DNA from 4 places in the Mixta sp. BE291 genome. Region 4 is predicted to be linked to each of the others. Evidence: predicted binding sites of a transcription regulator. Region 4 holds the regulator's gene; each other region holds the start of a gene.

The links. Region 4 encodes PurR, which represses purine synthesis genes. Its sites were predicted from a motif close to CANGCAAACGTTTGCNTG; they were not measured.
Region 1: the regulator PurR is predicted to act here: its motif matches at 2,828-2,845, upstream of J2X14_RS18135 (nucleobase:cation symporter-2 family protein).
Region 2: the regulator PurR is predicted to act here: its motif matches at 3,572-3,589, upstream of serA (phosphoglycerate dehydrogenase).
Region 3: the regulator PurR is predicted to act here: its motif matches at 5,540-5,557, upstream of J2X14_RS01035 (amino acid aminotransferase).

Annotation. Positions count from the first base shown of each region.
Region 1 is NZ_JAVDXN010000009.1:103,915-111,673, reverse strand. It holds gene J2X14_RS18140 (AsmA family protein) at 1-1,263, opposite strand, end outside; gene J2X14_RS18135 (nucleobase:cation symporter-2 family protein) at 1,392-2,777, opposite strand; gene J2X14_RS18130 (hypothetical protein) at 2,986-4,218, shown strand; gene recG (ATP-dependent DNA helicase RecG) at 4,234-6,315, opposite strand; gene trmH (tRNA (guanosine(18)-2'-O)-methyltransferase TrmH) at 6,312-7,007, opposite strand; gene spoT (bifunctional GTP diphosphokinase/guanosine-3',5'-bis pyrophosphate 3'-pyrophosphohydrolase) at 7,011-7,759, opposite strand, start outside.
Region 2 is NZ_JAVDXN010000006.1:166,851-174,609, reverse strand. It holds gene argO (arginine exporter ArgO) at 1-387, shown strand, start outside; gene J2X14_RS15320 (oxidative stress defense protein) at 561-1,286, shown strand; gene J2X14_RS15315 (LysR family transcriptional regulator ArgP) at 1,629-2,540, opposite strand; gene rpiA (ribose-5-phosphate isomerase RpiA) at 2,730-3,389, shown strand; gene serA (phosphoglycerate dehydrogenase) at 3,672-4,910, shown strand; gene J2X14_RS15300 (5-formyltetrahydrofolate cyclo-ligase) at 4,957-5,547, opposite strand; RNA gene ssrS (6S RNA) at 5,644-5,827, opposite strand; gene zapA (cell division protein ZapA) at 5,868-6,197, opposite strand; gene J2X14_RS15285 (YecA/YgfB family protein) at 6,366-6,947, shown strand; gene pepP (Xaa-Pro aminopeptidase) at 6,995-7,759, shown strand, end outside.
Region 3 is NZ_JAVDXN010000001.1:240,886-248,644, reverse strand. It holds gene pepN (aminopeptidase N) at 1-894, opposite strand, end outside; gene pncB (nicotinate phosphoribosyltransferase) at 1,147-2,352, shown strand; gene asnS (asparagine--tRNA ligase) at 2,547-3,947, shown strand; gene J2X14_RS01040 (porin) at 4,247-5,434, shown strand; gene J2X14_RS01035 (amino acid aminotransferase) at 5,622-6,812, shown strand; gene J2X14_RS01030 (MBL fold metallo-hydrolase) at 6,868-7,497, opposite strand; gene mepK (peptidoglycan L,D-endopeptidase MepK) at 7,538-7,759, opposite strand, start outside.
Region 4 is NZ_JAVDXN010000001.1:733,110-740,868, forward strand. It holds gene mdtK (MdtK family multidrug efflux MATE transporter) at 1-1,162, opposite strand, end outside; gene J2X14_RS03545 (riboflavin synthase subunit alpha) at 1,381-2,028, shown strand; gene cfa (cyclopropane fatty acyl phospholipid synthase) at 2,081-3,229, opposite strand; gene punC (purine nucleoside transporter PunC) at 3,493-4,662, opposite strand; gene punR (DNA-binding transcriptional activator PunR) at 4,773-5,681, shown strand; gene purR (HTH-type transcriptional repressor PurR) at 5,715-6,740, opposite strand; gene cydH (cytochrome bd-I oxidase subunit CydH) at 7,027-7,116, shown strand; gene J2X14_RS03575 (C40 family peptidase) at 7,177-7,759, opposite strand, start outside.

The DNA.
Region 1 (7,759 bases), on a different contig from region 4:
ATGATCGCGCGCCAGCAGCAGGTCAGAGCCGGTGATGTCCAGCGCGGTTATCTGAAACGGATATTGCGGATTCACATCAATAATCAGATTGCGGCTGCCACTCAGCTTTTTCACCCGTACGCTATCAAGCCAGGCCGGTAACGTGGACATCCAGCGCTCGCGCCAGTTTTCCGGCAGCGTATATTCCAGCCCCGCCAGCACCAGTTCATCCAGCGTCAGCTGCCTGGTCTGTCGTTGCCAATTGCCCTGCGCACGAACTAAACCATTTACCCAGCGTGAACTAAAGCGTGCGTCCGTCACGCCCTGCGGCGAGAAGTCGAGGTTCAGCAGCGGATCGTTTAACGTCAGCTGACCGTTAATAAAGTTGTCGGCATTCAGGGCCAGCGAGCCATCCTCGCTTTGCCAGTCGCCATGGCTGATCGTCAGTTTTTTTAGCACTAAATCGAGATCGGTAATCGCCCAGTCCGGCCCCTGTAGACGCGCATCCGTTACATCCACGCGGGAAAAATAGATCGGCGGCAGGTCACGAAGCGGCTGCAAGAATGCGCTAAGCGATTTATCGGTTTGCAGGCGAATATCATTCAGGCGCAGCGCGGAGACGTCCCACTTGCCCTGCGCATCGCGTTGGGCGCTGCCGGTGACAGAGCCGCGTGCCAGATCGGCACCGAAATTATTAATGACCAGCTGGCGATCGCTGGTTTTCCCCTGGATTAAGGCATCGGACAACGCCAGACCGTTTAGCGTCATGCTCTCCGCGCTGGCCTGAAAACTGGCGTTAGCGCCCAGAACATCCCCTGCGCGAGGCTGCCAGGGGATCACGCCGCCGTTTAGCGCGACTGCCTTAATGGCCTGCTGCGGGCTATTCAGCTTCATATTGCGCAGCTGAAGGCGATCGGCCTGTAACGACCAGCCCATATCCTTCGTCATATTGGCGAGGTTCAGTGCGCCATCCTGCAATTCAATGCGGGTAAAATGCAGCGCATCGCTCAACAGCGAGAAGCTCAAACCGAGATTAACGGTTTTAGCCACGATAACAGCGGGCTGCCCGTCATGGCCGAAGCTTATGTTATGTAAGGTCAGCAGCGCAGGGCTGGAAAAATTATGCTCTATTTTGCCGACGGAAAGATGCCATGCCGTATCATCGCTTATTCGCCTGCTGGCCCATTCCGCACCCCAACGAGTTTGCAGTAAAAAATAGCCCGCCAATAGCGTTAGCAACAGTAGCAATAGCAGTGAAAGCGTTACCTTTCCGACAAACTTCATTTGCATCCTTCCGTATGAATTTCCAGTACCGCCTGTTATGCCTTAATTACTGACATAGCTCAACCGCCTGGTTGTAAAGCTGGAATAATCAGGATGCGCAGGGCGAGCCGTAGCCCGCCCCGCAAAGGTTATTTCTCGTGCGGAAAAAACAGATTCAGCAGAATAGCGGTAATGCCACCGGCGGCGATACCAGAAGAGAGCAGTGTTTTTAACCAGTCAGGCGCAAACTGTAAAATCAGCGGTTGCTGCGATACGCCAAGGCCCACCGCCAGCGAAAGCGCCATGATCATGATTGCCCGACGGTTTAACGGCTCGCGTGAAACAATGCGCACGCCGGAAGCGGCGATGGTGCCGAACATCACAATGGTTGCGCCGCCCAGTACCGGCTCGGGGATATGCTGCACAAAGCCGCTTACCGCAGGAAACAGGCCAAGCACAATCAGCATCAGCGCCACGACAAAACCCACGTAACGGCTGGCTACGCCGGTCAGCTGGATAACGCCATTGTTCTGGCCGAAACAGGAGTTAGGGAAGGTGTTAAACAACGCCGAGACAAAGGAGTTCAGGCCGTTCGCCAGCACGCCGCCTTTCAGACGCTTCATATAGAGCGGCCCGCTAACCGGCTGCTCTGAGACGTCAGAGGTGGCGGTAATATCGCCGATGGTTTCCAGCGATGTCACCATAAAGACCAGCATCAGCGGAATCAGCAGGTTCCAGTCAAAGCCCAGACCGTAATAGAGCGGTATCGGAACGGCCATCAGCGCGCTGCTGCCCGATGTGCTGTTTTGCGGCAGCATATCCAGCGCCCACGCCAGCAAATAACCCACCGCCATCGCAATGACCAGCGAAGCGACACGCAGGTATGGGTTGCGTTGACGATTCAAAATAATGATCACTGCCAGCACCACGCCCGCCAGCAGCAAGTTTTTCGGCGCGCCGAAGGTGTGATCGTTCATCGCGGCAAAGCCGCCGCCGATAGAGGTTAACCCCACCTGAATCAGCGACAGGCCGATAATCATCACCACAATCCCGGAGACCAGCGGCGTAATAATCCGCCGCGCCAGATGCAGCACGCGCGAAAGTACCATTTCAGTACAGGAAGCGATCATCAGCGTTCCGAACAGCGCGGCCATCATCGTCGGCACATCGGCACCGCCATTTTTTAACGCCAGGCCGCCCATAATCAGCGGGCTAACAAAGTTAAAGCTGGTGCCCTGAATAGAAAGCAGCCCTGAGCCAACCGGCCCCCAGGTTTTAATCTGTAAAATCGAGGCAACGCCAGAAGCGAAAAGCGACATGCTGATAATGTGCTGCGTATCCTCAGCGGGCAGGCCAAGCGCCTGGCAAATCAGCAGAGCGGGGGTGATCACCGCGACAAACATGGCCAGCAGATGCTGGCAGGCAGCAAACAAGGTTTGTGCCAGCGGCGGACGATCTTCCAGACGATAAATCAGTTCGCTATTTGTTTTAATCGCAGACGCAGGTGAGGGGGTTTTACTGGGGTTGGCCGACATCACTACATTCCCTGAAAAGCAAAGATGCGATTGTAATCCTCTTTATGGCAAAAGCAATCGATTGCCTATGGGTTTCGCGTTACGGCCCGTTAGCAACGTCATCAGAAAAAGCGGTTTTCGAAATTATTGTTAGAACGTTTAGTTTATAACGCGCAGTTGTATTTCGGTTTGTCTGTTTTTGGTCTAAAAATTATTAAAAAGGAAAAACATGTGCAAAGTTAGCCAGGCAGGATTGTCTACCAGCCGTTTTTTTAATCAGGAAGGCGTTAAGGGTAAAGCGGTAGAGAATAACATTACCGAGAAAAGTAAAAAAAGTTCATTTTCACGTTTAGGTAACTTATTAAAAAGAGTAATAAATATTAGTATATTTCTGAAGGGACGTAGGTCCAATAAGGAAAACTCTGCTGCGCAGGTAATAAGTGTTAATCGCATATCCTTTAACGAAGATTCAATCTTACGTAATTTATTAACGAAAGCGAGTATAAAACCATTTAACGGTAATGAAAAAGTCTCGGCGTTTACGCCTTGCGCGGAAAATTTTTTCCACTCTTCCAAACAGGCACCTGCCAAGTTACCGCCGCCGCCGCCTTTGTCGAATAATAATAGCAGCATGACAACGGATCGCATGCAATCTGGCAATACGACGTCCATAACAGAACCTTTTGTATCGACGCCAGCGCAACCGGCATCACGGTCCGCATCATCATCGATACAGGCTGCATCGCCATTAGCACAGTCCGCACAACTCGCGCCGCTGTCGTCGTCATCCGTGTCGTCGTCAAAACAGCCTGCGCCGTCGTCTGTGCAACTTGTGCCGCCGCCCGCGCCGCCGTTAGCATCCTCCTCGGCACAACTCGCGCCACCACCACCACCACTACCGGCGCAGGATTTTCTTATTTATAACAACGAGTTAACTAAAAGACCGAGCAACGGTGCAGGAAAAAATAGTAGGGTAATGCAAAAAAAAACTGGCAGTAACGAGCAGGTGACAACACCGGGTGCCTTTTTTAACAATCTTGACGTGAATAAACTGACGCCATTCCAGAAAAAAATCTATCAACAAATGCAGGAAAACGCTGCTATTAAAGCGAAAAGCGATCAAGAGCTGGCCGAAAAAAAGGCTGCGGACAAAGCGAAAGAAGCGCAGCAAGAGGCGCGAAAAAAGATCGATGAATTAAAAAACAGGCAGGCGTTTATTGAGAAGTGCAAAGATGGTGTACCGCCACCACCGCCGCCGCCGCCGTCCGCCGAAAAACGGCCAGTTAGCGATAAAAGGCAAACGGGGACGGTGGGTAATAAAAAGGCAACATCTATCAGCCCTAAAAAGAGTAACCTTTCAAAGCCAGAAAAGAGTGAGGCGTTTGTGAATGAGCTTAAAGAGAGATTAAGCAGAAGAGCGCAACAGCAAGAGCGTTTAAAAACAAACAACGATACGCAATAAATTATGTTTCTTAATTCAGGCGTTGGTGTAGCGATCGGTTTCCGGTAGCCAGCGCTCAATCAACGCCTGGGCCTGCTGTGGATAATGCTGGTGAATATGACGCGCAATACGCTGTACCTCAGGGATAAGCGCCTGATCGCGCAGCAGATCGGCCACTTTAAATTCCGCGTTGCCGGTTTGCCGCGTACCCAGCAGCTCTCCTGGCCCGCGGATTTCCAGATCGCACTGCGCAATAACGAAGCCGTCGTTGCTGTCCCGCAGCACCTGCAATCGCTTTTGCGCCGTTTTGCTTAACGGCGATTTGTAGAGCAGCACACAGTGCGAGGCGACCGCGCCACGGCCCACGCGCCCTCTCAGCTGATGCAGCTGAGCCAGGCCCAGACGCTCCGGGTTTTCGATAATCATCAGGCTGGCATTAGGCACATCCACGCCAACTTCAATTACAGTCGTTGCTACCAGCAGCTGCATCGCGCCCTGTTTGAACGCCTGCATAACGTCCTGTTTTTCCTTCGGCTTCATGCGCCCATGCACCAGGCCGACCTGTAAATCGGGCAATGCCAGCTTTAACTCTTCCCAGGTTGCTTCTGCCGCCTGCGCTTCCAGCAGGTCAGACTCTTCAATCAGGGTGCATACCCAGTAGGCCTGACGTCCTTCCTTCTGGCAGGCGCTTTTTACCCGCTCAATGATATCTGCGCGCCGCGTGTCAGGAATGGCGACCGTGGTCACCGGCGTACGTCCGGGAGGAAGCTCATCGATAACTGAGGTATCTAAATCGGCATAAGCGGTCATCGCCAGCGTACGCGGAATGGGCGTGGCGGTCATGATCAGCTGATGAGGATGGAAACCTTGCTCCTCACCTTTTTCCCACAGCGCCAGCCGCTGATGGACGCCGAAGCGGTGCTGTTCATCAATAATCACCAGCGCCAGGCCGTTAAACTGTACCTGTTCCTGGAAAATCGCATGCGTACCCACCACCATAGAAACCTTGCCGCTGGCAATGGCTTCCTGCTGCGCCAGGCGCGCTTTACCCTTCTGCTTGCCAGCCAGCCAGCCCACCTCCAGCCCCAACGGCGCAAACCACTGGCGGAAGTTGTTAGCATGCTGTTCGGCCAGCAGCTCGGTCGGCGCCATCAGCGCAACCTGCTTTCCGTGAGCGATGACATCCAGCGCGGCCAGAGCCGCCACCAGCGTTTTGCCGGAGCCGACATCGCCCTGAACCAGACGCATCATGGGGTAATCGTGATTTAAATCCTGCTCGATCTCTTTTACCACCCGCTGCTGAGCGGCGGTGGGTTTAAACGGCAGCGCCGCCAGCAGCCGATCGCGCAGCTGATGACGCGGCGGCATAGCCAGCGCGTGATAGCGTTGCGCGCCTGCACGCACCGCCAGCATGCTCAGGTTATGCGCCAGCAGCTCTTCCAGAATCAGGCGGCGCTGGGCAGGATGGCGACCGCTTTCCAGATCGACCAGCTGAATATCCGGCGGCGGGCGATGCAGCGTGCGTAGCGCATCGGGCAGGCTCAGCAGGCCGCCGCGTAATTCGGCAGGCAGCAATTCGGCAATCGGGCAGGTATCCAGCAACTGCAGCGCCTGATCGGTCAGGCTACGTAGCGTGGCCTGGCGAATGCCTTCGGTGGTGGGATAAACCGGCGTTAACGTTTCCTGCAATTCGGTTACGCTGTGTTCACCCTGAATACGATATTCAGGATGAATCATCTCTGCGCCGCGCTGGCCCCGTTTGATCTCGCCATACGCCGTTACGCGCGCGCCGGGCGACAAGCCGTTTTTCATTCCGGCATTAAAGTTGAAAAAGCGCAGCGTTACGACGCCAGAGCCATCGCTGATCTGGCTGACCAACATCCGCCGCCGCCCAAAAGTCACATCGGTATGCAGCACCTCGCCTTCTACCGTTGCCCAGATGCCGGGCAACAGATCGTTAATACGATAGAGTTGCGTGCGATCTTCATAACGCAGCGGCAGGTGCAGCAGTAAATCCTGCACGGTATGCAGCCCGATCTTTGCCAGCTTTCCAGCCTGGCTTGCGCCTACGCCGGAAAGGGTATTGAGCGGAACGGCATCCAGCAGGCGGCCTGTCATCGTTTAGCCGTTGACTGCATAGCGGCCCACCACTCGGCATCGGCAATCACTTCGCCGTTGTCGCTGATTTCGGGGCGCGGCAAACCTTTCTGTTTAGCCACGCGCGCCAGAACCGGATAGCCGCCCTCAAACAGCAAACGTTGCTGTTCCGCATGCGGCAGCGTGCTGATATCACGCTGATACATACCGGCATTTTGCCGCTGGCGTTGCGCTTCATAGAGAATCAGCGCGGAGGCGACCGAAACGTTCAGCGACTGCACCATGCCCACCATCGGGATAATGATGTCTTGATCGGCCAGCGCCAGCGCTTCCTGTGTAATCCCGGTTTTTTCCTGTCCCATCAAAACACAGGTTGGACGGGTATAGTCGATTTCCCGGAAATCCACCGCTTTGGCGGAAAGGTTGGTCGCCAGGATCTGCATATCCTGCTGTTTCAGATGGGTTACCGCATCCGCAATGGTGCGATGGGTTTTGACCTGCACCCAGCTATTGCTGCCTGCCGCCGACGAAACCACGGTACGCATGCGGTTAGCGGGCCAGATAGCGTGAACTTCATGAACGCCCACCGCGTCCGCCGTACGAATAATCGCGGAGACGTTGTGGGGTTTATGTACCTGCTCCATGCAGACGGTGAGATCATGCTGGCGCGCGGCCAGCATCTCGCGTATACGAGCAAAACGTTGAGCATTCATGCGTTAATTTCGGTTACGGTGAACTTTGATTACGTCCGGCATTACACGAATTTTGCGCATAATATTCGCCAAATGAACGCGATCGCGTGCCGTCAAACGAATAAAGGCGCTGTAAACGCGGCCGTCACGCTCTTCCGTGTTCAGGCTTTGGATATTCGATTTGGCTGTGTTAATCGCCGCCGTCAGGTTCGCCAGCGCGCCCTGATGGTTAAACATATCGACTTTAATCTCAGCGACAAATTCCTGCTCGGTTTCTTTATCCCATTCCACCGCCATAAACTTCTCGGGCTCTTTCTGATAGCCACGAATATTACGGCACGACTCATGGTGAACCACCAATCCCTTACCGGGACTGACGTGCGCCACAATCGGGTCGCCAGGAATCGGACGACAGCACTTGGCAAAGGTAATCAGTACGCCATCAGCGCCTTTGATCGCCAGCTTGCTGCGTGAGGTGGCATTACTGGAGACGCCGCCTGCGGTATCCAGCAGGTTTTTCGCTACCACCACGCTCATTGCGTTGCCCAGGCCAATCTCTGCCAGCAGATCATCCAGCGATGCCAGCTTCATCCGCTCCAGCTCTTGCTCAATGCTTTCTGGCGCAATCTCAGCCAGTTTACGGCTGCCGCCGAGCGCATGGTTAAGCAGGCGACGTCCCAGGCTTACTGAATCTTCGCGCTTGAGGTTTTTCAGCAGCTGACGAATTTTGGCGCGCGCCTTGGAGCTGACAACAAAGTTAAGCCAGGCGGCGT
Region 2 (7,759 bases), on a different contig from region 4:
TTGTTGTGGTATGGATGGGGCGCGTTGCGTACGGCGATTAGCGCGAATATCTCGCTGGCCAGCGCGCAGATAAAGCAGCAGAGCCGCTGGCGCATTATCGCTACGCTGGTTGCCGTGACCTGGTTAAACCCGCACGTTTATCTGGATACGTTTGTGGTGCTGGGAAGCCTTGGCGGTCAGCTGCCGCCAGAGGCGCGTCGCTGGTTTGCTCTGGGCACCGCAAGCGCCTCTTTTATCTGGTTCTTTAGTCTGGCACTGCTGGCGGCCTGGCTGTCGCCACGATTGAGTACGGTTGGCGCGCAGCGCATCATCAATCTGTTTGTTGGCCTGGTGATGTGGTTTATTGCGCTAAAGCTGGCATTACAGGCGATTACAGGGTTTCACTAGGCGACCAATGGCATTAAATGCGGCGGGGCGGCAAAAAAAGAAACTTTTGCCACAATAAAAACTCAGATGAACACGCATGTTGCCCGCGTCTGGCTTGTGGCAGGCTTGCGTGGCCGTTATGGCAACCGCCACCCGGCGTCTCGCTAATTTTTTGTCTTCAAGGAGGACCTTTCGTGAAACTGAAAGCACTGGCTCTGGCCGCAACCATGGGGTTAAGCATCGGCTCACAGTTAGCCCAGGCCGATGAGTTGCCCAATGGGCCGCATATTGTCACCTCAGGGCAGGCCAGCGTAGATGCGCGTCCTGATATCGCCACGCTGGCAATCGAAGTTAACGTCTCCTCAAAGGATGCGGCGCAAGCAAAGAAACAGGCGGATGACCGCGTGGCGCAATATTTTGATTTGCTCAATAAAAATGGCATTGAGAAGAAAGATATTGATGCAGCGAACCTGCGTACCCAGCCGGAATATGATTACACCAAAGAGGGCAAGTCGGTGCTGAAAGGCTACCGTGCGGTGCGTCAGGTAAAGGTAACGCTGCGTCAGCTGGATAAGCTGAACGATTTGCTGGATGGCGCGCTTAAGTCGGGGCTGAATGAAATTCGCTCGGTGGAGTTGGGCGTCGCGAATCCGGATAATTATCAGGCGAAGGCGCGTCAGGCGGCGATTGAAAACGCTACGCAGCAGGCGGCCGCGCTGGCAAAAGGCTTTAACGCGACGCTGGGCCAGGTTTACAGCGTGCGCTATCACGTTGCCAACTATCAGCCGATGCCGATGGCACGTATGTATAAAGCTGCGGATGCTGCGCCGATGACCTCCGCTGAGCAAACCTATGAGCAGCAGAGCATTCATTTTGACGATCAGGTTGATGTGGTGTTCGAGCTACAGCGCAATAAATAAACCCGGCAGAAACAGCCCCTGCGCGTTGGGCGCTTATGTGCCCGCGCGGAGAGTGCAGGCCGATCGTAAAGACGCAAAAAATGTCATCCCTGACAGCTCGGCCCGCGCCGTCCATGGCGCGGGACGCTTTACTCTTCTGCCTGCGCTCCCCACGCCTCAGGCTTTAGGAGCTGGTTTGCCCGCGCGGAGAGTGCAGGCCGATCGTAAAGACGCAAAAAACGTCATCCCTGACAGCTCGACCCGCGCCGTCCATGGCGCGGGACGCTTTACTCTTCTGCCTGTACTCCCCGCGCCCTGCGCTTTGGGTACTTGCGTGCCTGCGCGGGATTGCCTTTTCGCGCCCTAACCGCTGAGCGCTTCCTCTTCCTGACGCAATACGCGATGACCATGCGCCAGCAGCGCGTCGGTTACCTTACGCATCAGGCGGCTTTCCGGCGCAAAGCGGTGCCAGTAAAGCATGCGGCGCTGATAAAGACCGGGCGTGAGATCGATAAGCTCACCGCTCGCCAGCTCCCGTTCGATCTGCAAATGCGGAATCATACAGCAGGTCGATCCCTGACGCGCCAGCTGCACAAACGCCTCGGATGAGTTAACGATATGACAAGGCACGCTGCCGGGCGACAGATCGAAATTCTGCTGTAAGAAAGCCTGATGCATGTCATCAAGGTGGTCAAAAGCCACCGCTGGCGCTTTCAACAACGCCGAGCGCGTCACGCCGTTAGCAAAATAGCGCGCGGCAAACTCGGGTGAGCCGACAAACAGATAATCCAGCGCGCCAAGCCGATCCACCAAACAGCTGGGCAGCGGCTGCGGCTGAATACTCACCGCGCCCACCACCTCGCCGCGTCGTAAGCGCTCCTGGGTACGGGTCTCATCTTCCACCTGCAAATTCAGGCGTACCGGCGAATCGGTTAACACCTCTTTTAGCGCTGGCAGCAGCCAGGTCGCCAGACTGTCGGCATTCACCGCCAGCGATAGCAGCAGAGGCGTAGTGCCGCCGTTTTCATCGCCCAGCCACTCGTCCTCCAGCAGCTCTACCTGATGCAGCAGGGCCAGCAGCTTTTGTCCTTGTTCGGTCGGGCGCGGTGGAATAGTACGCACCAGCAAAGGCTGACCGAACATATTTTCCAGCTGCTTAATACGCTGTGACACCGCCGACTGGGTGATACATAACTTTTGCGCCGCGCGTTCAAAGCCGCGCTCGCGGATCACAGCATCCAGAGCCTGAAGCGTTCGATAGTCGGGTCTTTTCATTGTTATTTTGTTCTCCTTCAGCAATGCCGGGACACTATGCCATAAAATTCACGCTTTGCCGCTGCGGTCAGAAGCGGCAGTTTGTGCACTGCTTTGCAAAGCGACAAAACGCCGCGCATCCAATACGCATTTTAACCAGAGCTTGTTTTATACTACGCGCACACCATTAGCACAGGTTTTAAACATACCATGACGCAGGATGAACTGAAAAAAGCAGTAGGCTGGGCCGCGCTGGATTATGTCACGCCAGGGACGATTGTCGGCGTAGGCACCGGATCAACCGCCGCCCACTTTATCGATGCGCTCGGCTCGATTAAGCATCAGATCGAAGGCGCCGTTTCCAGCTCGGATGCTTCTACGCTGAAGTTAAAGAGTCTGGGGATCCCGGTCTTTGACCTTAACGAGGTGGATTCGCTGGCGATCTACGTTGACGGCGCGGATGAAATCAACCCGCAAATGCAAATGATTAAAGGCGGCGGCGCAGCGCTAACGCGTGAGAAAATTATCGCTGCGGTAGCGGATAAATTTATCTGTATCGCCGATATTTCCAAGCAGGTTGATGTGCTGGGCGGTTTTCCGCTGCCGGTGGAGGTGATCCCGATGGCACGTTCTTATGTTGCGCGTGAACTGGTGAAACTGGGCGGCCTGCCGGAATATCGTCAGCAGGTTATCACCGATAACGGCAACATTATTCTCGACGTGCATAATCTGAGTATCGTGAACCCCTCTGAACTGGAACGCGCTATCAATGCGTTGCCTGGCGTAGTGACGGTAGGGCTTTTTGCCGCGCGTGGCGCCGACGTTGCGCTGATTGGCGGGCCGGACGGCGTAAAAACCATCACCAAATGATCTGGCTGGCGCGTAGCTCGCGCCGGTTATTTCTTGCCGAAAAACATCTTTTCTCCAGTAGGCGAAATTTAGTGACTTATGTCACATAAGAGATGCCTGGAGCGCTATCATTCTGCCTGCAAGGTGCTTCCCATCATAATCTGTTGAATCTGCCCCTATCTTCCTTTACCCATGCTAAGCGGCAGGCAATCGTTTGTATTGCCGCGCGCGTAAATTTTGATATTTTGACAGAAGGCTGGCTTATTACAGCCCCTTCTGAAGTCTGCAAAATAGGGTCGGGAAATGGCAAAAGTATCGCTGGAGAAAGACAAAATTAAGTTTCTGCTGGTGGAAGGCGTTCACCAGACTGCGCTGGATAATTTGCGTGCGGCAGGTTACACCAATATCGAATATCACAAAGGCGCGCTGGATAGTGAAGCGCTGAAAGCCTCCATTCGCGATGCGCACTTTATCGGTATTCGTTCCCGTACTCAGCTGACCGAAGAGATCTTTGCCGCGGCTGAAAAGCTGGTGGCCGTGGGCTGCTTCTGTATCGGCACCAATCAGGTGAATTTAGAGGCGGCGGCAACGCGCGGCGTGCCGGTGTTTAATGCGCCATTCTCTAACACCCGTTCAGTAGCGGAGCTGGTTATTGGTGAAATGCTGCTGCTGATGCGCGGCATCCCGGAAGCGAATGCCAAAGCCCATCGCGGCATCTGGAACAAACAGGCCGCCGGCTCGTATGAAGCGCGTGGCAAGAAGCTGGGCATCATTGGTTACGGCCATATCGGTATGCAGCTTGGCGTGCTGGCGGAAAGCCTGGGGATGCATGTCTTTTTCTACGATATCGAAAACAAGCTGCCGCTGGGCAATGCCACGCAGGTCAGGCACCTTGCCGATCTGCTGAATATGAGCGATGTGGTCAGCCTGCACGTGCCGGAAACTCCCTCAACCCAGAATATGATGAGCGCAGAAGAACTGGCGCAGATGAAGCCAGGCTCACTGCTGATTAACGCCTCACGCGGAACGGTGGTGGATATCCCGGCGCTCTGCCAGGTGCTGGCGAATAAACATCTCTCCGGCGCGGCGATCGACGTTTTCCCGGAAGAACCGGCAACCAACAGCGATCCGTTTAATTCTCCGCTGTGCGAGTTCGACAACGTGATCCTGACGCCGCATATCGGCGGCTCTACTCAGGAAGCGCAGGAGAATATCGGCATTGAAGTCGCTGGTAAGCTGGCAAAATATTCTGATAACGGCTCTACGCTTTCCGCCGTTAACTTCCCGGAAGTCTCGCTGCCAATGCACGGCGCGCACGTAAGCCGCCTGCTGCATATTCATGAAAACCGTCCAGGCGTGCTAACCGCGATCAACCAGATATTTGCCGAGCAGGGCATTAATATCTCGGCGCAGTATCTGCAAACCACGCCGTTAATGGGTTATGTGGTGATCGATATCGATGCGGAATTGGATGTGGCGCACAAGGCGCTGACGATGATGAAGGCGATTCCGGGCACCATGCGCGCCCGTTTGCTTTACTGATTGACTGTTTTTTTGCTCATCGCGCCGCCTGATTCCGGGCGGCGTGCTATTTTTCCCACTGCCACAGGCGTGAAGGGGTTAACATCGCGGGCAGCGGAATATCCCAGGTTTCCACCGGCAGCGTATCGACCTGCTGGCAGTCGTGCGCCAGGCCAACAGGAAGAAAGCGATGCCTGCGCCAGTGCTGTAAGGTGCGATCGTAAAATCCGCCGCCCATTCCCAGACGCTGTCCATGCTTATCAAACGCCACCAGCGGCACAAACATCACATCCAGCCGATCGAGCGGAATAATATCCTGCACATTTAGCGGCGGCTCCGGGATGCGTAAGCGGTTGGGGATCAGCTCTGTTTCCGGCGTATAGCGGATAAACAGCAGATTTCCCGGCGAGAAAGGGTGCAGTACCGGCAGGTAAACCTGCTTATGCTGTTGCCACAGGCGGGCAATTAAAGGGCGCGTGTTGAGTTCGCCATCCACCGAAAGAAACAGCGCGATATGCTGCGCCTGAGCGACCGATTCGACGTTTAACGCATGTTCAGCGACGCTATTCGCCGCCAGCGTTTGCTGTTCCGCGCTGAGCCCGCGCCGTAAATGGCGGACATGCGTGCGTATCGCCTGGCGTTCAAGTGATAAGGACATAGAGGTTTTCCTGCGCCTGCGGGGATGATGCGAATATAGCACAGGTAAAGCGAAGAATTAGCGGGCAAACGCGTTGCGTAACCGCTAAACAAGAAAGGAATCTCCGAGATGCCGCCGTAGGCTGTAACCCTTGAACCCTTGGTTCAAGGTGAATGTGTCGTCGTAACCATTAGGCTTCCCGGACGGACCGGGCATGCACACAGGCTGCGGAGCGCCACACTCTGTGGTTTTGAAATATCGGCTCAGGGGACTGGCCCACTTGCAAACATCTCAGAGAAATTGTACCTCACCGCCACTGTATCACAGTCGGCCGTAAAGTGTTATTCGAACTTCGCACCCTGGCGTTCAGTTATGCGACCTTGCTCAAGCAATGCTTGTTCTATGGTCTGTTGCAGCATCCGAATGCGTTGTTCCATGTTAGCAGCGTAGTCACGGGTTTTCCCCTTTTCCTGCGCCAGCTCATGGCAAATGTTCAACGCAGCGATGAACACCAGCTGCTCTGTATTTGTGACTCTAGTGCGAACTTTAAGATCTTGCAACCGCTGATTAAGATCTTCCGCCGCCGCGTTCAGCGCATCTTGCTGTTCAGGCGGACAATTCACGCGTAACGAACGTCCAAAAATCTGAATATCTACCGGTTGTGCAGACATGCCACCTTCCTGACTGATTACTGCGCCCGCATCGTTCTGAACCTGCTCCGGCTCAGAAGGGGCGCCACTATATATATCCTGGCGTGAAGAAACAAGCCCTTTCTGGAAACCTCAAGGCACCTGGTGGTAGCATAACACGAACTTACTCCGCCAACGATGATAATGCATATGTCTACAGATAACACACAGCCAGCCTGGCAGGCGCTGGCATCCCTCCTGACCCAGCAAGGGGTAGGAATGACGCCAGCTGAAATGCACGGCTTGATCAGCGGCATCGTCTGCGGTGGCAATAAAGATCACAGCTGGAAAGCGCTGGTACACGATCTCACCAATGAAGGTTTAGCGTTTTCACAATCGCTCTCGCAGCCGCTGCAGGCGCTGCACGCGCATATTCAGGACACGCTGGAAGAAGAAGGCTTTCTGTTTCAGCTGATGCTGCCTGATGAAAATGAAAGCAGCGTCTTTGAGCGTGCCGATGCGCTGGCGGGATGGGTTAATCACTTTCTGTTGGGGCTGGGCGTGACGCAGCCTAAACTGGATAAAGTCAAAGGCGAAGCGGGCGAAGCCATCGACGATCTGCGCACCATTGCCCAGCTTGGCTATGATGATGAAGAAGACCAGGAAGAGCTGGCACAGTCGCTGGAGGAGGTTATCGAGTATGTGCGCGTAGCCGCTTTGCTGTGCCATGAAACCTTTAATCCGCCGATGCCGCCGGGTGCGCCGGAAACCACCAAGGTTACGCTGCACTGATTATTTGCTCTTGCCGCGCGGCGGCCTAACTCAGGGAGAAGATACGGATGATTACGCTGGATACTTTTTTGCAGCGCCGCCAGGCGCTGTTGTCGCGTATGGCTGCGGGCAGCGCGGCACTCATTTTTGCCGCGCCGGAAGTCACGCGCAGCGCGGATAGCGAATATCCGTTCCGCCAGCACAGCGATTTCTGGTATTTCACCGGCTTCAACGAGCCTGAAGCGCTGCTGTTGCTGATTAAAAGCGATGAAAATCACAACCACAGCGTGCTGTTTAACCGCGTACGCGATAAGCAGGCGGAAATCTGGTTTGGTCGCCGTTTGGGGCAGGATGCCGCGCCGGAGAAGCTGGGTGTCGATCGGGCGCTGCCGTGGGACGACCTGAACGAGCAGCTGCATCAGCTGCTGAACGGGCTGGACGTGGTTTATCATGCGCAGGGCGAATATGAGTTTGCCGATCGCATCCTGTTCAGCGCGCTGGAGAAGCTGCGCCGTGGCTTCCGTCAGAATTTGCAGGCGCCGAATACGCTAACCGACTGGCGGCCGTGGGTGCATGAGATGCGCCTGTTTAAAGGCCCGGAAGAGCTGGCGATTTTACGCCGCGCCGGTGAAATCAGCGCGTTGGCGCATACGCGCGCGATGCAGGTGTGTCGGCCCGGCATGTTTGAATATCAGCTGGCGGGTGAAATTCACCATGAGTTTACCCGTCACGGCGCGCGGCATCCCTCTTACAATACCATTGTCGGCGGCGGCGAAAATGCCTGCATCCTGCACTACACCGAGAACGAAAGCGAACTGCGCGCGGGCGATCTG
Region 3 (7,759 bases), 490 kb from region 4:
TTCATGGCCGATCACCGCTTCAATCCCGAGGTAATCTTTGTCGGTTGCGGTTTCCGCCTTCGCCAGCACATATTTGGAGTTAAAGATATTAAGCCCTTTGTTCTCCATCGCGCCCATATTAAAGAAATCCACCGCGACGATCATAAAGATGTCGAGGTCATATTCGAGACCAAAGCGCTCCTCGTCCCATTTCATGCTGTTTTTCAGCGAGGTCATCGCCCAGTCAGCACGATCGAGATTGCCGCGATCGACATAGATCTCCAGCGCGACATCACGGCCGGAGCGCGTGGTAAAGCTGTCGCGCAACAGGTCAAAATCGCCGGCCACCAGCGCAAACAGATAGCTGGGTTTCGGGAACGGATCCTGCCACTTAATCCAGTGGCGGCCATCATCCATCTGTCCGGCATCGATACGGTTACCGTTGGAAAGCAGGAACGGATAACGCGCCCGATCGGCAATCAGCGTGGTGGTGAAACGGGCCAGCACGTCAGGACGGTCCAGGTACCAGGTAATATGGCGGAAACCTTCCGCTTCGCACTGGGTGCACAGCCCTTCGCCGGATTGATAAAGCCCTTCCAGCGCGCTGTTTTTATCGGGGTGAATATCATTAACAATTTGCAGCGTAAAATTGTCCGGCAGGCCGGTCAGCACCAGCGCGCCCTCTTCCAGACGATAAGCGTCCCACGGCTGGTCATCGACCGCGAGCGAAACCAGCGTCAGATCGCCACCGTCCAGACGCAGCTCAGCCTGATTATCGCCCAGGCGTTTAACCCTGCTGATCGCGGTGACGCGCGTCATGCTGGCGTCCAGATTAAAGGTTAAATCGATATCGGTGATGGTGTAATCTGGCGCCCGGTAGTCATGGCGGTACTTTATTTGCGGCTTTTGCGTCATAAACTCTTCTCGTATCAACAATGGTTTAACCCGCTAAGTCTATTCCGGTTGCGCCTTGCTTGCCATGTTGAAACCGCGCTTTTCGCAGTTAATGCTACATCCTGTTTACAATCGCACGTTTCCTCTCGACCTGCTGACCGGTTTTATGCTGTGATTGGCTTCTATTAATTTGCTGGCAGGTTATACTTTTTATCTTTGCGGCCTGTTTACACCTACGGAAACGCCCCGCGCGAGAGGATGCTGAAACGCACCATGACACGATACGCTTCCCCGATTTTAACCACGATGCTTGATACCGATGCCTACAAGTTGCATATGCAACAGGCTGTGTTTCATCGTTATCACGACGTCACCGTTACCGCAGAGTTTCGTTGCCGGGGCGACGATCTGTTAGGTATCTATGCCGATGAGATCGGCGCCCAGATCGCGCTCATGAGCCAGCTGGCGCTGAGCGATCAGGAACATGCCTGGCTTGCCGGCCTGCCCTTTTTTAAGCCTGATTACCTGGCGTGGCTGAAAGCCTTCCGCTATAACCCCGATCAGGTCAGCGTGCGCAATCATGCAGGCAAGCTGGATATTCGTATCAGCGGGCCGTGGCGCGAAGTGATTATGTGGGAAGTTCCCCTGCTGGCCTTGATCAGCGAAGTGGTTCATCGCCACCGTTCGCCGCAGGCGACGCCGGAGATGGCCGTGGAACGCCTGCTGGAAAAAATCAGCGACTTTAAACAGCTGACGCAGGATCTGGATATGTCGCGCTTCCGCCTGATGGATTTCGGCACCCGCCGCCGCTTTTCGCGCGATGTGCAGCTGGCTATCGTCAGTACGCTCCAGCGCGATTTCCCCTGGCTGATCGGCTCCAGTAATTATGATGTGGCCCGCCAGTTGGGTATTACGCCGGTCGGCACCCAGGCGCACGAGTGGTTTCAGGCGCATCAGCAAATCAGCCCGGTGCTGGCCAATAGCCAGCGGGCGGCGCTGCAGGCCTGGCTGGATGAGTATGACGGCCAGCTTGGCATTGCCCTGACCGACTGCATTACCATGGATGCTTTCCTGCGTGATTTCGGCCCCGGTTTCGCCAACCGCTACGAGGGGCTGCGTCATGATTCGGGCGATCCGGTGGAATGGGGTGAAAAAGCGCTGGCGCATTATCAAAAGCTGGATATCGATCCGCACAGCAAAACGCTGGTGTTTTCCGATAATCTCGATTTCAGCAAAGCGGTGGATCTCTATCGCCACTTTGGTCAGCGCACCAATGTCGTGTTCGGTATCGGTACCCGTCTGACCTGCGATATTCCCGGCATCAAGCCGCTTAATATTGTGATTAAGCTGGTGGAGTGCAACGGCAAACCGGTGGCGAAGCTTTCTGACAGCCCAGGCAAAACCATCTGTCACGATAAAGCCTTTGTGCGGGCGTTGCGTAAGGCCTTCGATCTCCCTTTAGTTAAAAAAGCCAGCTAACGGCTTCCGCCAGCGCGATTTTGCCGCGCGCTGGCGATCTTTCTCTCTCTTCTATTAATTAATTCGCGAAATAAAAAGAAAACTGTTCCCCGACGGTGAATTCTGCTTGTGTCCTGCCGGACGGCAAGTAACATAGATTGGCCCCAAACTCGGGGTTAACCTGTTTATTTTCGAACTAATAAAGAGAGAACTTTATGAGCGTAGTGCCTGTAGCGGACGTACTGCTCGGCCAGGTTGCGGTTGGCGAAGAAGTCACCGTGCGCGGTTGGGTACGTACCCGAAGAGATTCAAAAGCCGGTATTTCCTTTGTTGCCGTGTATGACGGCTCCTGCTTTAATCCCGTTCAGGCTGTCGTCAATAATTCTCTGCCTAATTACCAGAGCGAAGTGCTGCGTTTAACGACCGGTTGTTCCGTTATCGTCACGGGCAACGTTGTTGAATCTCCGGGCCAGGGACAGAGTTTTGAGATTCAGGCGACGGCTATTGAAGTAGTGGGCTGGGTAGAAGATCCCGATACCTATCCGATGGCGGCAAAACGCCACAGTATTGAGTATCTGCGCGAAGTGGCTCACCTGCGTCCGCGCACTAACCTTATCGGCGCCGTTGCACGCGTGCGTCATACGCTGGCTCAGGCGCTGCACCGCTTTTTCCATGAAAATGGCTATTTCTGGGTTTCCACCCCGCTGATTACCGCATCCGATACCGAAGGCGCTGGCGAGATGTTCCGCGTTTCTACGCTGGATCTGGAAAATCTGCCGCGTGATGCGCAGGGCAAAGTGGATTTCAATGAAGATTTCTTTGGTAAAGAAGCCTTCCTGACCGTTTCCGGCCAGCTGAACGGCGAAACCTACGCCTGTGCCCTGTCAAAAATTTATACCTTTGGCCCGACTTTCCGTGCCGAAAACTCTAACACCAGCCGCCATTTGGCGGAGTTCTGGATGCTGGAGCCGGAAATTGCGTTTGCGTCGCTGGATGATGCGGCCGATCTGGCGGAAGCGATGCTGAAATATGTTTTCCAGGCCGTACTTAACGAGCGTGCCGACGATATGGCTTTCTTCGCCGAGCGCGTCGATAAAGAAGCCGTTAGCCGTCTGGAAAAATTCGTCACGGCGGATTTCGCCCGCGTCGATTATACCGATGCTATCGATATTCTGCAGGCCTGCGGCCAGACGTTTGAAAACCCGGTTGAATGGGGTATCGATCTCTCTTCAGAGCATGAGCGTTACCTGGCGGAGAAACATTTCCAGGCGCCGGTGGTGGTGAAAAACTATCCCAAAGAGATCAAAGCCTTTTATATGCGCCTTAATGAAGATGGCAAAACCGTGGCGGCGATGGATGTGTTGGCACCGGGCATTGGCGAGATCATCGGCGGTTCGCAGCGTGAAGAGCGTCTGGACGTGCTGGATCAGCGTCTCAATGAAATGGGCCTGAATAAAGAAGATTATTGGTGGTATCGCGATCTGCGTCGTTACGGCACCGTGCCCCACTCTGGCTTTGGTTTAGGTTTTGAACGTTTAATTGCTTATGTCACCGGCGTACAAAATGTAAGGGACGTTATTCCTTTCCCACGCACACCGCGCAACGCCACTTTCTAAATTTGGCATTAAATATAAGAAATTCATATATATACGAAGGCTGACACTGTCAGCCTTTTTTTATTTTTGTAAATTTTGAGATATCTCACAAAGTTCCCTTATTTTTACATTTTGTAATACATATTTTCTTTCTGAAACTACTATTAGGCTTTCGTAGCATTTTCGGGGTAGAATTACCTGGCGGCGAATGGAAAGATGCCTGCAGACACAGGAAGACACCAAACTCTGATCAAGCCTTTGTAAACAATTCTTGACGGCAGTGGCAGGTGTCCAAATAACTCCAATGAGGGTAATAAAAAATGATGAAGCGCAACATTCTGGCAGTGGTCATCCCTGCTCTGTTAGCTGCCGGCGCAGCTAACGCAGCGGAAATCTATAATAAAAATGGCAACAAGCTGGATCTGTACGGTAAAGCGGTTGGTCTGCATTATTTCTCTGATAATGACGGTTACCAGAGCGACGGCGACAAAACTTACGTTCGTTTCGGCTTTAAAGGCGAAACCCAAATTAATGACCAGCTGACCGGTTTCGGTCAATGGGAATATAACGTTCAGGCGAACAACTCTGAAGGCGGCTCAGACGCTCAGAAAGGCAACAAAACCCGTCTGGGCTTTGCCGGTCTGAAATTCGGTGACTACGGCTCACTCGACTATGGCCGTAACTATGGCGTGGTGTATGACGCGCTGGGCTGGACCGATATGCTGCCGGAATTCGGCGGTGATTCAGCTAACTCCGATAACTTCATGAACGGTCGTAGCACCGGCCTGCTGACCTATCGTAACACCAACTTCTTTGGTCTGGTTGACGGCTGGAATTTTGCTGTTCAGTACCAGGGTAAAAACGAGCGTACTGACGATCTCAGTCGTGCGAATGGCGACGGCTGGGGCGTTTCCAGCAGCTACGAAACACCCATCGGCGTAGGCTTCGCGGCTGGCTATAGCAGCAGCGACCGTACCAATATTCAGGCGGCTGGCGCACGCACCACTTATTCTGATGGCGTTGCCGGTGCCACTGACCGCACCGACACGACGGGCGAAGGCGCAGGTAAACGTGCTGAGTCCTGGGCGACCGCGATTAAATATGATGCCAACAACATTTACCTGGCAGCTATGTATGGCGAAACCCGTAATGCCACAGCGGTTACTTATTCTCGCGCAGGCACCTTCGTTGCCGCTAACGGCGCAACCTATGAGAACGCATCTACTGAAGGCTTCGTAAACAAAGCGCAGAACATTGAACTGGTCGCACAGTATCAGTTCGATTTCGGTCTGCGTCCGTCTATCGCCTACGTTCAGTCTAAAGCGAAAGATGTTGAAGGCATTGGCGACGTTGACCTGGTTAAATACTTTGAAGTGGGCGCCACCTACTACTTCAACAAAAACATGTCTACCTACGTTGACTACATCATCAACCAGATTGATGACGACAACGCACTGGGCGTGAACTCTGGCGACACCGTTGCTGTAGGTCTGGTTTACCAGTTCTAAGTCAGCCTGCCGCAGAGCAATCTGTTCTGCTGAGGTTAAAAAAACGGGGCTTTTGGCCCCGTTTTTATTTGCCTGCATTCAGCCTTCTTATTCACTATTCTTTTTCTCGCAAACGGTTGGCATTTCAACTTTCTGGCGTTAACCTGAGGCTTCATTTCGCTTTTCTTGAAGCTTACGGACCTCTCACATGTTTGAAAATATCACTGCTGCACCCGCCGACCCTATTCTTGGCTTAGCCGATCTTTTCCGTGCCGATGACCGCCCGAATAAAATCAACCTTGGCATCGGCGTCTATAAAGATGAAACCGGGCAAACGCCGGTATTAACCAGCGTAAAAAAAGCCGAGCAATATCTGCTGGAAAACGAAACCACAAAAAACTATCTCAGCATTGATGGTCTGGCTGACTTTGCCCGCTGCACCCAAACGCTGCTGTTTGGTCAGGATAGCGCGATTGTTAGCGCAAAACGCGCCCGCACCGCACAGACGCCAGGCGGGACCGGCGCGCTGCGCGTGGCGGCTGATTTCCTCGCGACGCAAACCAGCGCAAAACGCGTCTGGATCAGCAATCCAAGCTGGCCGAACCATAAAAACGTCTTCAACTCCGCTGGCCTTGAAGTTTGCGAATATGATTATTATGACGCGGAAAGCCATCAGCTCGATTTTGATGCGATGCTGGCCAGCCTGCGCGGCGCCAAAGCGGGCGATGTAGTGCTGTTCCATGGTTGCTGCCATAACCCAACCGGTATCGACCCTACTGCAGAACAGTGGTCACAGCTGGCGGAGCTGTCAAAGGCGAGCGGCTGGCTGCCGCTGTTTGATTTTGCCTACCAGGGCTTTGCCCGTGGTCTGGAAGAGGATGCGGAAGGGCTGCGGATTTTTGCTGCCAGCCATGAAGAGCTGATTGTCGCCAGTTCATACTCTAAAAACTTCGGCCTGTATAATGAGCGCGTAGGTGCCTTTACGTTGGTTGCCGCCGAGGCCAACGTTGCCGATACCGCCTTTAGCCAGGTTAAATATACTATCCGTGCCAACTACTCTAATCCGCCTGCACATGGCGCGGCGGTGGTTGCCACTATTCTTGGTAATGATGCGCTGCGGGCGATTTGGCAGCAGGAATTAACGGATATGCGTCAGCGTATTCACCGTATGCGTCAGCTGTTTGTTAATACGCTGCAGGAAAAAGGCGCCAACCGTGATTTCAGCTTTATTATTCGCCAGAACGGGATGTTCTCGTTTAGCGGCCTGAATAAAGATCAGGTGATTCGCCTGCGTGAAGAGTTTGGCGTTTATGCGGTGAACTCAGGACGTGTTAACGTTGCGGGCATGACGCCAGATAATATGGCTGCGCTGTGCGAAGCGATCGTGGCTGTTTTATAACGCGTTGCCACGTTGCCAAAAAAATGGGCCTGCAGGCCCATTTTTTATTACGCGGCTAGATTAAAAACGGATTACTGATACGTTCCCGGCCCAGGGTGGAGATCGGCCCATGACCTGGAATAAAAGTAATATCATCGCCAAGCGGCAGCAGCTTATTTTTAATCGCATCGATCAGCGCCTGATGGCTGCCCTGTGGGAAATCGGTGCGCCCGACGCCGCCATTAAAAATAACGTCGCCAGAAATTAATAACCGCCCTTCACGATGGAAGAAAACAATATGACCCGGCGTATGGCCCGGACAGTGCAAAACTTCCAGCGTCGCCTTGCCTACCGTTACCGTTTCCCCCTCTTCCAGCCAGCGATCGGGCGTTAACGGCGCGCATTCCGCCAGACCAAACATCTGGCTTTGGGTAGGAAGCGCTTCCAGCCAGAAGGCGTCCTGCTTTTGCGGCCCGATAATCGATACGCCATAATAAGCGGCCAGCTCAGCGGCAGCACCGACATGATCAAGGTGACCATGGGTAAGCAGTATCGCGCTCACCGTAACCTTCTGCGCGTCTACCTGCTGCTTAATCAGCTCTGCATCGCCGCCAGGATCCACCAGCGCCGCCTGATGCGTTTCACTACACCAAATCAACGAGCAGTTCTGCGCGAAGGCCGTTACGGGAATAAGGTGATAATTCATAAAGCTCCGTGACCCGCGCCGCTGGCGGGTATTCTCTGCATTACCAGTGGCGCACTGGCCCGGTATCAATATGCACAAAGTTACTACGTGGGTAATATCCTACACCACCTGCGCGCATTTTTAGCGCCGCTTTGCGTATATTGCTCAGAGAAATCCCATCAATATGGAAATCCATTGCCTGGCCAAGCGTATGATAGCTATGTTTCGCCACGCCGCTGCTTTTACTTTTGCCGCGCAGCATATTGTTGGTGGCTAACGAGCG
Region 4 (7,759 bases):
AGATCGAGCGCGTATCTTTATAGCCACGCAGAATACCGCTGCCGATAACCTGAATAGAGTCAGAGAACTGGTAAATCGCGGCCAGCATCATCAGCTGCGACGCCAGCGCCACCACCTGCGGATTATCGTTATACAGTAGGGCGATCTGCTCTCTGAACGTCACGGTAAACAGCGCCGTTGCGGCGGCCATCATGATGCCAACGCCCTGACCGGTCCAGGCGGCGACTTTTGCCGCCTCTACCGAACCCTGCCCAAGGCGGAAGCCGACGCGAATGGTGGTCGCGACGCCCAGCGAAAGCGGCAGCACAAACATCAATGAACTGAAGTTCAGCGCAATCTGGTGACCAGCCACATTCACGATCCCCAGCGGCGAAACCAGCAGAGCAACCACGGCAAACAGCGTTACTTCAAAGAACAGCGCCAGCGCAACCGGCAGCCCAAGGAACGTTAAACGCTTCAGAACCGGCCAGTCCGGCGGGCTAAAATGGCCGGGCAGGGCGATATCGCGCATGGAACGCGCCCGACTCACCCACAGCCGCATAGCGATAAACATTACCCAGTAAACCGATGCCGTCGCCACGCCGCAGCCAACGCCGCCCAGCGCAGGCATACCCAAGTGACCATAAATAAAGACATAGTTAACCGGAATATTCACCAGTAACCCGATAAAACCCATGACCATACCGGGCTTGGTTTTCGACAATCCTTCGCACTGATTACGCGCAACCTGGAAAAACAGATAGCCCGGCGCCCCCCACAGCAGCGCACGCAGATAGCCCACTGCTTTATCAGCCAGCGCCGGGTCGATATCCTGCATCGCGTGGATCATATAACCCGCGTTCCACAGTACAATCATAATCAGCACGGAAACCAATGCCGCCAACCAGTAAGCCTGACGCACCTGACCGGCGATACGCTCACGGCGACCGGAGCCGTTAAGCTGCGCCACTACCGGCGTTAAGGCCAGCAGCAGGCCGTGACCGAACAATATGGCGGGCAGCCAGATCGAGGTGCCGACCGCAACGGCAGCCATATCCGTTGCGCTAACCGAACCCGCCATAATGGTATCGACAAATCCCATGGCGGTTTGCGCCACCTGCGCCAGAATAACCGGAATAGCAAGCGCTAATAATTGACGCGCTTCTGTCAGATACTTCTGCACGTTTACACCTTTTATGTTTTAAGGAATGAATAACACCCAGAGAGACAGGATAATAAAGATAGATAATGATGCACAACGCTGGTGCAGAATCATAACGACATCAGACCGGGAAGAAAACCGCATTTTATGGTACCCAGGCGGCGTTTTTCACGCTTTTGCCCGCCTGCTCTGCACCAGAGAGTATGTTAATATCAGCAAAAACTCACAGAGGCCGAATCATGTTTACCGGAATTGTGCAGGGCACCGCAGAGGTGGTTGCCATTGAAGAAAAAACCAACTTTCGTACTCACATTATTAAAATGCCGTCGGCGTTATTACCGGGCCTGGAGCTGGGCGCCTCGGTAGCGCATAACGGCTGCTGCCTGACCGTTACCGAAATTAATGGCGATCGCGTCAGCTTTGATTTAGTGAAAGAGACACTGCGCATTACCAATCTTGGCGATCTGCAGCCGGGCGACACGGTAAATATTGAACGAGCAGCGAAGTTCAGTGACGAAATTGGCGGTCATTTAATGTCCGGCCATATTATGACCACAGCTGAAATCAGCAAGGTCATTAACGCAGAAAATAACCGTGAAATTTGGTTCAAACCGCAGGACAGCACGCTGCTGAAATATATCCTGCACAAAGGCTTTATTGGTATTGATGGCATCAGCCTGACCGTGGGCGATGTCACCAAAACCAAATTTTGCGTGCATCTTATCCCTGAAACGTTGATGCGCACTACGCTGGGCGCGAAAAAGCTGGGGCAGCGGGTGAATATTGAAATCGATCCGCATACGCAGGCGATTGTGGATACGGTAGAGCGCGTGCTGGCGCAGCGAGAAGCGACGCTGGCGGCAACGGTTAATCAGATTGCAGAGTAAATAATAAAAAAACAGGCAACCCGGTTGCCTGTTTTTTTATACGCGACAGCGGTTAATGCGGTACGCGCAGGCCGCCCTCAACGCCGCGGCTGAATACCACCTGCCACAGCTGAATATCACGCGCACGAAACGCCCCGGCGCAGGCGTTTAAATAATAGGTGAACATGCGTTTAAAGCGCTCACCATATTTTTCCGCCAGCTGCGGCCAGGCCTGCAGGAAGCGCTCATACCATGCCATTAGCGTCTTGTCGTAGTCGGCGCCGAAATTATGCCAGTCTTCCATAATAAAATGCGCTTCGCTGGCTTCAGCAATATGGCGTACCGACGGCAAACAGCCGTTGGGGAAGATATATTTATCGATCCACGGATCGACATGCATGTCGGTTTTTATCGCGCCAATGGTATGCAGCAGAAACAGGCCATCCGGCTTAAGGTTACGGTCGACCACGTTGAAATAGGTGGCGTAATTTTTCGGGCCGACGTGTTCAAACATGCCAACGGAAACGATGCGGTCATACTGATTATCTAAATCACGGTAATCCTGCAGCAGGATATTGACGTCCAGACCTTCGCAACGCTGCTGCGCCATTTTCTGTTGTTCGGCGGAGATGGTCACGCCATCGACCGTGACGCCATAATGACGCGCGGCAAACTCAGCGAGTCCGCCCCAGCCGCAGCCGATATCCAGCAGCTTCAGGCCAGGTTTTAGCTTAAGCTTTTCGCAAATCAAGGTTAATTTAGCCTGTTGCGCCTCTTCCAGCGTCTGAGCGCTTTTCCAGTAGCCGCAGGAGTATTGCATAAAGGGATCCAGCATCAGTGAAAAGAGATCGTTCCCTAAATCGTAATGCTCCTTGCCCACCATCCACGCGCGTTTTTTTGACTGTAAATTGGTAAGCCGCGCTGCCGCGATACGTAATGTATCTTTGAAATGATGAGGAAGTTGTTGATCAAGTTGATGTTTTAATACGCGTTGAAAAAATATATCTGGCCGCTCGCAATCCCACCAGCCATCCATATAGCTTTCACCCAGGCCAAGCGATCCTTCTTGCAAAACACGTTTAAAAAATTCAGGATTTTTGACCTGAATATCCCAGGGGCGCTTACCATTGATCTCAATATCAGCCGTTTCCAACATTTCATGGACGATACGATACCAATGGTTTTCCTCCAGGTTCACTTCTTCTATGCACGATGTACTCATAGCTTCTCCATCACCTGTGTGATACGAACCTGAGAAACAGAATAGTCAATTTCTCAGGATTGTGAGAAATCTCACGGAAGACCGTGTGCCAGATATCTGACGTTGCGCAGAGGATTGAAAGGCATTGAAAGCCCGGGGCCACAATTATTGTCGCGGAAAGCGGGCGATGGGCCGGGGAAAAGTACGCTAACTGTTATAAGTGACTGCCTTGCAAGGAGTATAGGCTCCCGCAAGGCAAGATACAACGGTTAATAATTAGGGTGCTAATTATGTGTGCGTTCGTGTGCCACGTACTGCAACGCATAGCCCAACGCGACCAGCAGAATGGTTGAGAACATCACCGAGCTGGTGGTCAGTAACGGATGGCGTAACCAGGAAGAGACCGCCAGGCTGGCAAAAAAGCACAGGCCCAGCTGCAGGCAGTTTTGCAGCGCAGCGGCTTTGCCGGTGTCATCCGGGAAGGGCAGCAGCGCATTGGCTACCACGATGGGATAAATAGCGCCATTCGCTAGCGCCATGCCGCAAAATGGAATTAACAATCCCCACAGCGTAACCCGATCGCTAAGCGAGACGATAAACAGCGCAGCTACGCTCACAGCATAAAAAACCAGCAGGAAGGGCAGCAGCGTGCGACCGCTGCGACGCTGCAGCGCCGAGCGACAGCCAAAGCCGCCTACCAGAAACGCCACGGTCTGCGGAAGATAGCTCAAACCAATATCGGCCGGGCTTAATCCCAAATCGTGCAGGATAAAGGGCGAACCGGTCAGCCAGGCGAAAAAGCTGGCGGAGCAGGCGGCATAAATCAGCACGTTGCCGCTGTAGATACGCGACGCCAGCAGACGGAAAAAACCGCTGCGCTGGCCGGTTGGCTCAGAGGCGGGCGCGCTTTTTTTCAGCTTCGCCGTCGCAAACAGCAGCGGAAGCGTTACCAGAAACAGCGTCAGAAAAATCGATCGCCATGAAAAGTGGCTCAGCAGCCAGGCGCCCAGCAGCGGCGCCAGCGCGGGCGACAGCGCGACCAGCGGCATAATGGTGGCGAAAACCCGATTCGCCTGCGCCCCGCGATAGCGATCCACTACCAGCGCCTGCCAGCTCACCGCCGCCGAGCAGACGCCCACCGCCTGCACAAAGCGCAGGATTAACATCTGCCAGGTGGTCTCCGCCCACAGCATCCCCGCACAGCCCAGCGCAAACAGCGCCAGACCCAGCAGCAAGATCGGTCGACGACCAAAACGGTCAGAGAGCGGTCCCCACAGCAGCTGCGCGCAGGCGAAACCGCCAAGGAACACGGTGAGGCTGGCGCTAATCACGCCGGCAGAGGTGTGAAAACTTTCCTGCATGGCGGTAAACGCGGGCAGGTACATATCGGTGGCGAGAAAACCCAGCGTACTGAGCAGCGCCAGATAGAGCATAAATCCTTTTGAAGCAGACATCACTTTCTCATTATTAGCAGGTGAACAGACCGCGCGAGGTTAAAGGATGTTTTTCTGATTGTGAAACGCTAAAATTTGCCGGTTGATATCAAAAATTTTGCAGGCAAAACATGTGGTCTGAATATGCACTGGAAGTGGTCGATGCCGTGGCGCGCAATGGCAGCTTCTCTGCCGCCGCCGAGGAGCTACATCGCGTACCCTCGGCCATCAGCTATACCGTACGTCAGCTGGAGTCCTGGCTGGCGGTGCCGCTTTTTGAGCGACGCCATCGCGACGTGGTACTCACTGAGGCAGGCGAGCTGTTTATTCGCGAAGGCCGTGCTGTTATCAAAAAAATGCTAGCCACGCGGCGGCAGTGCCAGCAGGTGGCGAATGGCTGGCGCGGGCAGTTAAGCATCGCCGTGGATCGCATTGTTAAGCCGCAGCGTACCCGTCAGCTGGTGCTTGATTTCTATCGGCACTTCCCGGATATGGAACTGCTGATCACGCCGGAAGTGTTTAACGGCGTTTGGGATGCGCTGGCGGACGAGCGGGTTGATGTGGCGATTGGCGCGACGCAGGCGATTCCGGTTGGCGGGCGCTTTGCCTTTCGCGATATGGGCGCGCTTAACTGGCGCTGCGTAGTAAGCGTTGATCATCCTTTAGCCAGCGTCAGCAGGCAGCTGGAGGATGATGATATTCGTCCCTGGCCCTCGCTGGTGCTGGAAGATACCTCGCGCGCATTGCCACGACGTACCACCTGGACGCTGGATAATCAGCGCCGTCTGGTGGTGCCCGACTGGGAAAGCGCGTTTGACTGCCTGCGTGCCGGGCTGTGTGTGGGCATGGTTCCCGGACATTTCGCCGCACCGCTGCTGAAAACCCGGCAGCTCACCGAGCTGGCGCTGCCGCAACCTTTTCCCGACAGCTTCTGTTGCGTCAGCTGGTCGGAGCAAAGCAGTTCGCCCGCGCTGCGCTGGCTGCTGGATTATCTTGGCGATACGGAAACGATCAATCGGGAATGGCTGCGGGAAGCGTAGCGGCTCAGGAACAGCGGTTCCTGAGCCTGAACCTTAGCGGCGGTAGTCGCGGAAGGGACCATCGGCGACAGAGCGGCGCTCAATCAGCGTAGGATGGACTTCAATGGTTTGCGATTCTTCACGTTTGCTGGTGATCCTGTCCAGCAGCATATCAAAAGCGGTTTCGCCCAGCTGCTCTTTCGGCTGATGCACTGTGGTCAGCGCAGGGGTAAAATAGCGGGCGTTGCGCACGTTATCGTAACCGATCACTGAAATATCCTGCGGCACGCGCAGTCCCAGCTCATCGGCGGCGCAAATCGCGCCCATCGCCATAATATCGCCGCCGCAGAAAACGGCGGTAGGGCGCTGCTTCTGCGCCAGGATTTGCTGCATAGCGCGATAGCCAGACTCTGGCTCAAAGTCGCCCTGAACGATCCACTCTTCGCGTACCGCAATGCTGGCCTCATTCAGCGCTTTGACAAAACCGGCGAAGCGCCCGCTGCCGGTGTTGCGTTCCATCTGACCGGGGATCACGCCGATATCACGATGTCCGCGCTCGATCAGATAGCGGCCAGCGAGATAGCCGCCCTGGAAAGCATTATCCAGCACGGTATCGGTAAAGTCGCCGCGCGATTCGCCCCAGTCCATGACTACCATAGGAATATTGCGGTTCTCCTCCAGCATCTTCAGCAGCGCTTCAGGATATTCGGAGCACATCACCAACAGGCCATCCACGCGCTTTTGCGCCATCATGGAAAGATAAGCCTGCTGTTTCTGTAAATCGTTATGGGCGTTGCCCAGAATCAGGGTATAGCCACGGGCGAAACAGCGCGTTTCCACCGCTTCGATAATCTCAGCGAAATAGGGCGCCTCGCTGGACGTCGCCAACAGGCCGATCGATTTAGTGTGGTTGACTTTCAGGCTGCGTGCGACCGCACTGGGCGAATAGTGTAGTTCTTTGATGGCTGCCCACACGGCCTCACGGGTTTCTTCCGCGACAAAACGGGTTTTATTGATGACGTGCGATACCGTGGTGGTAGAAACGCCGGCACGCTTTGCGACATCTTTGATTGTTGCCATTAAAAAGATACTCCTGCGCCTATCGTAATAGTTTGATAAGGCTAATGTTAATCGTTTGCGTCCCGATAGCGTTATTCAGCACGCGTATGGGTTATCATCAGGCGGGCTGAGGTACGTCTTAGCGGCGGGACGTCTTAAAATAAGGGTCGTCGACAACGGTGGTTTTGGTCGTTGCGCAACGCAAGGCGGGGATTCTACCAAGCTGGCGCAAAGAAAACGAGATTTTTACCAGGGAGTATGGGAAAATCTATACCGTTATTTTTTGTGTGGTTAAAGGAGAGGCCAAATGAGCACGGATTTAAAACTATCAATAGGCACCACGGTGGCGGCATTACTGGTGATCATGGCGTTTAGCTTCACCGCCGTTATCAATTAATCGCCAGCCAGAAATAAAAAAAGCCTGTCATATGACAGGCTTTTTTGTTGCGCAACCGCGTTAGCGAATGGTGCGCGGCGTCATCACGCGGCGAGCGCCAACGTAGTGCCGCTGCCAGTAATCATCGCTCAGCTGGCTAATCTGGATATCTTTACCGGTGCGCGGCGACTGGATAAAGCGTCCGTTACCGAGATAGACGCCGACGTGATCGGCTGCGCCACGATTATTAATGCGGAAGAACACCAGATCGCCTTTTTCCAGCGCTTCACGGTTAATCGATGCCGCATCACGCAGGTGGTACATTTCATTAGCGGTGCGGGGAATTTTAAACTTCACCACATCTTTATAGGCGTACCAGACCAAACCGCTACAGTCGAAACCGGTATGAGGCGAGGTGCCTCCCCACTGATAGGGCTTACCTAACTGGCTCATCAGTTTGTTCATCGCCGTTTCACGCGCCTTTTGATAGCGCTCACGATGCGCCTTGCTCATCTCCAGCGGGCCGCGCTTAGCGACTACAGCGGTTTTTTTCTCGCCGCGCTGGCGACCATAGCGCTGTTTGCTTTTTTTACTGATGCTTTTTTTTACGCTGGTGGTTTTAACCGCGCTACGACTCTTTTTCGTGCTGGCTGTGGCAACCGTG